DNA from 2 places in the Pseudoalteromonas sp. DSM 26666 genome. Region 2 is predicted to be linked to the other one. Evidence: predicted binding sites of a transcription regulator. Region 2 holds the regulator's gene; the other holds the start of a gene.
What was found. Region 2 encodes FliA, which starts transcription of late flagellar genes. Its sites were predicted from a motif close to CTAAAGNTNNNNNNNNNNNNGCCGATA; they were not measured.
Positions count from the first base shown of each region.

Region 1: the regulator FliA is predicted to act here: its motif matches at 1,642-1,668, upstream of pomA (flagellar motor protein PomA).

Region 1 covers NZ_FPAR01000006.1:24,727-27,874, reverse strand. The annotation lists gene dxs (1-deoxy-D-xylulose-5-phosphate synthase) at 1-170, opposite strand, end outside; gene ispA ((2E,6E)-farnesyl diphosphate synthase) at 286-1,173, opposite strand; gene xseB (exodeoxyribonuclease VII small subunit) at 1,176-1,418, opposite strand; gene pomA (flagellar motor protein PomA) at 1,722-2,489, shown strand; gene BM380_RS12035 (flagellar motor protein MotB) at 2,492-3,148, shown strand, end outside.
Region 2 covers NZ_FPAR01000005.1:292,309-295,456, forward strand. The annotation lists gene BM380_RS11565 (protein phosphatase CheZ) at 1-763, opposite strand, end outside; gene cheY (chemotaxis response regulator CheY) at 780-1,163, opposite strand; gene BM380_RS11575 (RNA polymerase sigma factor FliA) at 1,204-1,914, opposite strand; gene BM380_RS11580 (MinD/ParA family ATP-binding protein) at 1,941-2,801, opposite strand; gene flhF (flagellar biosynthesis GTPase FlhF) at 2,794-3,148, opposite strand, start outside.

The DNA.
Region 1 (3,148 bases), on a different contig from region 2:
ACGGTTCCTAAACCAGACGCTAAATGGCCGCTACTTTGCGATACCGAATTGAGTAAATAGTCACGCAATTCATGGCTAAATGCAGGAAGCTTATCTTGTGCTAAGTCTCGCAAGTGGGCTGGTTCGTTCACCAAATCAAGTAATGGATACTTGCTGCTATCAAGTGTCATGGTTTTTTATATATCCTTCGCTAATATTAACCCTCCTCAAAACAAACGAGGTTTAAAAGGCGACTTAATATTCAGTAATAATTTTATACTAAGAGTTAATACGTTTTAGCTGTATTTAATGGTCACGTTCAATTAAATAGTTAGCCAATGCCGCTAAATCTGTTGTGTCTGCGTCAATGTTAGCTAATGCCTCATGGGCTTGTTGTATTAAATTTTGTGCTTTTTGCTTAGCGCCTAGCATACCTAATAAAGCGGGGTATGTCGCTTTATTCGCTGCAATATCTGACCCTTGTGGCTTGCCTAAAGTAAGCGTATCGCCCTCAACATCTAAAATATCGTCATGAACTTGAAATGCAAGCCCTATAGCGTATCCAAAAGTTGATAAGTTATCTAAAGTTTGTTGGCTTGTATTAGGAGCGCACAGTGCGCCAAGAGTGATCGCACAATTTATTAGCGCACCGGTTTTAAGTTTATGAATGCGTTCTAACTCATCAACAGTAATAACCTTATCGGTTGCTGCAATATCGCGGCCTTGTCCGGCAACCATACCTTGTAACCCCGATGCATGCGCTAGTGCTGCGATCATTTTTAATTGTGCTTCAGTCGAACATTTAAATGTGTGCTTAGCAATAAGTTCAAATGCTAAAGTTTGCAGTGCATCTCCAGCTAAAATCGCTTGTGCTTCACCGTATACAATATGACATGTAGGGCGACCACGGCGTAAATCATCATCATCCATAGCGGGTAAGTCGTCATGCACTAATGAATAACTATGAATACATTCAATGGCTGCGGCAAGTACATCTAAATCACGCTTGTCAGCACCGAGTATTTTACCTGTGGTGTACACTAAAAACGGGCGCAGTCTTTTACCACCATTCATTACACTGTAATGTGTGGCTTCTTTTATAGTATTGTCGCTTTCAAGAGGTTGTTCAAAATAAAGGTTGAGCGTATTAGCTACATCATCTTGAGCGAGTTTTATTTGTTCTTTTATGCTCACGATTATTCCATATCGTTATCAAACTGAGTAAGCGGTGCTTTTTCGTCATTACCCATTAATATCGACACCTTTTGCTCAGCTTGTTGAAGTTTGCCTGAAGATGCGCTCGCAAGTGCAATACCTCGCTCAAATTGCTTTAAAGACTGTTCAAGCGATAAATCACCTTGTTCCATTTCACTGACAATTGTTGTTAACTCTTCTAGTGCTTGTTCGAAACTTAAATTTTCAGGTTTTTTAGTCGCCATCTTTATTTTCAACTTACATAATAAATTTAGACGCCAATTTTAGGGGGAATGCTAAACTAGGTCAAAGAATGATATTGTTTTTTGATAGATAAATGCTGTTGATTGGGTTTTATTGCGTTTCAACGTTATTTTTTAAAATTATTAATTTTGATTAATTAGATTGATTACCTATGTTGATCTAAAATATAACTAATCTTAATTTTACCGTTTATCATAAAAATCACTTAAGTATTTCAGTATCTTGCCGATAAACAATTAATAACAACGCTTGCGAAGAAAAAATATAAAACCTTTGGAGGGAATGTGGATTTAGCAACCATTATTGGGATCCTTGGCGCAATTGGCTTAATTGTCATGTCCATGTTTATGAGTAGTAGCGGTGAAGTCGCTATGTTTTACAATACCCCTTCTGTGGTTATTGTATTTGGTGGTTCCCTTTTTATCGTTTTATCTAATTTTACCATGTCGCAATTTCTTGGCATTGGTAAAGTATGTGCAAAAGCATTTATGTTTAAAATTGAGCCTCCTGAAGCATTAATCGAAAAAGCGGTAGAATTAGCTGACTCTGCTCGAAAAGGCGGGTTTTTAGCCTTAGAAGAAGCCGAAATCCCAAATCCTTTTATGCGCAAAGGCGTTGATATGCTAGTAGATGGACATGATGCTGATGTGGTACGTGCAACATTACAAAAAGATATTTCGTTAACCACCACTCGCCATGAAATGGGGGCAACCTTATTTAAATCATTAGGTGATATTGCACCTGCAATGGGGATGATCGGTACGTTGATAGGCTTAGTGGCTATGCTCTCGAACATGGATGACCCCAAAGCTATCGGACCGGCAATGGCGGTTGCGTTGTTAACCACATTATACGGTGCATTTTTAGCAAACGTTGTAGCCATTCCTATTCAGGTAAAACTTGAACTGCGTAAAGACGAAGAGGCCATGAATCAGCGCTTAATTTTAGATGCAGTATTAGGTATTCAAGACGGGCAAAATCCTAAAGTAATTGAAGGGATCTTGAAAAATTATCTAGCTGAATCAAAACGCGCAGTCAATACTGAGGAATAATTATGTCAGATGAAGAGTGCAAATGCCCACCTCCAGGACTTCCTGCGTGGATGGGAACGTTTGCCGATTTAATGTCATTATTAATGTGCTTTTTCGTACTTTTACTCGCATTTTCTGAAATGGATGTACTTAAATTTAAACAAATTGCAGGCTCAATGAAGTTTGCTTTTGGTGTACAAAATAAAATAGAAGTAAAAGACATTCCAAAAGGGACATCTGTTATTGCTATGGAGTTTACGCCGGGTAAACCTGAGCCAACTCCTATAGAAACCATTCAGCAACAAACGGTTGAAATGACCCAACAAATGCTTGAGTTTCAGGCGGGAGATGAAAGCTCCGCAGGTGGACGTCAAGAGCAACGTGGTGAAAAGCGAGGTGGTGAATCAAGTAGTACCTCAGAGGAAGTTGCTGCAGCTACGGCAGTGTCTGCTGCTGATCAAGAGCAAATAAATGACTTAGTTAAAAAAATTGCGCAACAGCTTGAAAAGCAAATTATTGATGGGGCTATTGAGCTTGAATCTTTAGGGCAGCAAATCATAATTCGTATTAGAGAAAATGGCTCGTTTCCATCGGGGAGTGCATTTTTACAACCACAATTTAAACCTATCATTCAAGATATTGGCCGATTACTTAAAGATGTACCCGGTGAAATTACGGTG
Region 2 (3,148 bases):
AGCCCAAACTTGATAATAGATCATCAACTTCATCTTGATCAGATACAACATCATTACGCGTTTCTTTATCAATAATAGGCCCTTCGGGACCTGCTAGTGTTTGTGCAACAATGGGATCTTCTATTTTTTCTGGTTGTTCAGTTGGTTCAACCTCACCACCTTGCGCTGCAAATGCAGTCAACAGGTGAATTAAACTTTCTTCAACTTCACGGACAAGTTCAATAACACGGCGAATAACCTGACCGGTTAAATCTTGATAGTCTTGAGCCATCAGCACATTAGTCATCAGCATTTGTAACTCATCGGTTTTGTGATGAGAACTGCTCATAAACTTATCAATACTATGACAAAGTGATTTAAACTCACCAAGCTCTATTTCGCGGTTCATTAAACGATCCCACGTTGGCTTGATATCAGCTATTTCGTCAGCGATTTCTTGTGCTAATGGTAAGCTTGCTTCAACCGCATCCATTGTCTTATTGGCTGCGTTTTCTGTCATTTCCATGACATAGTTAAGGCGTTTTTTTGCGTCAGGGATGGCATCAGTGGTAATGTCTGTTAAACGCGTGTCTAACTCGAAACTTTTTAAAGCTTCGTGCAGTTGACGCGTCAACTTACCCACCTCAGCAAATAACTGTGATTGCTCTTGTGAAGCTGTTTCTAAAATTAACTGATTCGCTTTATCTTGCTCACCATTTTCTAAAAAAACAACTAACTGGCGAGCTTGTTCTAAAGTAATCTGAGGCGCAGCAGGTGCTGACATAAGCCTCTCCCTCTCATTAACCTAAGCGTTCGAACACTTTTTCTAATTTAGTTTTCAATGTACCTGCAGTAAATGGTTTAACAATATAACCATTAACACCTGCTTGGGCCGCAGCAATTATTTGTTCTTTTTTAGCTTCTGCTGTAACCATTAAAACAGGAATATGCTTTAATTTTTCATCAGCTCGAATTGCCCTTAAAAGATCAATACCTTGCATGCCTGGCATATTCCAATCTGTTACAACAAAATCAAACGCTTGATTTTGCAACATAGGCAAAGCAGTTGACCCGTCATCTGCTTCTTGAACATTGGTAAAACCTAAATCGCGCAACAGGTTTTTAATAATACGTCTCATTGTTGAGAAATCATCAACAACAAGAATTTTAATGTTTTTATCCAAAACATCCTCCAGTGAGGCCTGAACCTTTATTTACTTACTTCTAGTTTATCCAGTCATTGATTTTTGCTTTAAGCTTAATCATCGCCTGACCATGTATCTGACTTACACGCGATTCACTTACATCGAGTATATGCCCAATTTCTTTTAAATTCATCTCATCGTTATAGTACAAAGAAAGCACCATTGCATCTTTTTCCGGTAACGACTTTATTGCACTGAGTAAAGACTCATTAAACCGTTCATTTTTAACATTATTGAACGGTTTGTCTAGTGCTAAATCTTGGCCATGAGGTGTAATCACATCATCATCTATACCAAGGTCTTCAATGCCTAACACTTTGCTTACATTTACATCGTTTAAAATATGATGGTACTCATTTAGCGAAATTTCAAGTTTTTCAGCAACTTCACTATCTTTAGGTTCACGGTTTAAACTGTTCTCAAGCGCAACAATAGTCTCTGCAACCAAACGGCTTTTTCTGTGAACTGAACGTGGAACCCAATCGCCTCGGCGCATTTCATCTATCATCGCACCACGAATACGAATACCGGCAAAGGTTTCAAAGCTTGCGCCTTTGCTTGCATCAAAGTTTTTTGAAGCTTCAATTAAACCAATCATACCCGATTGAATTAAATCATCTAGCTGCACACTGGCCGGTAAACGAGCAATTAAATGGCACGCCACTTTCTTGACTAATGAGGCATGCTTTTCAACAATCATATTTAAATTCTGTGTTGACTGATATCCCATAGCTCTATTCACCGGTATTGTCATTGTTAGTTACTAACTAGTTTCTCAATGAAAAACTCTAAATGACCCGAGGCTTGACTAGGTGTTGGCCACTTAGCAATTTTTGTAGCCAGTGTTTTAAAAGCAATTGCAGCAGGCGACCCAGGAAAAACCTCAACAATTACTTTTTGGCGGCGCGTTGATTTGCGCATATTTTCATCATATGGAACCGTTGCAACCAACTCCATTGATATATCTAAAAATCGGTCGGTAACCTTTGAAAGTTTTGCAAACAATTCCTGCCCTTCGCGTAAACTACGCACCATATTGGCAACAATTTTAAATTTATAAACGCCGTGCTCACGGCTAAGTACTTTAATTAAAGCATAGGCATCGGTAATTGATGTAGGCTCATCACATACCACCACAACCACATCTTGCGCTGCGCGAGAAAAACTCAGCACCATATCGGAAATACCCGCAGCGGTATCAACAATTAAAATATCAAAGTCGGTGTTAAGTTCACTAAATGCACGAATAAGTCCAGCGTGCTCTGAGGGTGATAACTCAACCATACTTTGCGAACCCGATGTTGCAGGCACTATTTTTATGCCTGCGGGACCTTCGACTAAAATATCATCAAGTTCACATTCGCCCGATAAAACATGAGATAAATTACGCTCAACGCGCAGTCCAAGCATCACATCACAATTCGCTAATCCTAAATCAGCATCTAGTACAAGCACACGTTTGCCTTGTTGGCCTAACGCGATTGCCGTGTTAAGGGATACGTTCGTTTTACCCACTCCACCTTTGCCGCCGGTGACAGCGATAACTTTTACGCCGTTATTATTATTCTTGCTCATTTTGCGAAGGCCGCTTGCTTGATCTAAAACTGTGTTAATCATACATCTCTACTGTGCTCGACGCCACTGATTGGTGTCGTGATTGTTGTGCTTTTATTCTTTTTAAATACAATTGCTCAGCTTTTTTTACTAGTTTTTCGGCATTTGCCACTCTAATATCTTCTGGTACTCGCTGACCGTTAGTAAGATACCCTATTGGGAGACGATTTTGAATCGCAATACTAATAATCTCACCTAAACTCAATGACTCATCAAGTTTAGTAAAAATACATCCGCTTAGCTGTACTTTTTTAAAGTGCCTTACTGTTTCTTGTAATACATTAATTTGCGCCGTCGCACTTAATACTAAATAACTACGTATATCAACACGCTGATTACGCATCAAGGTG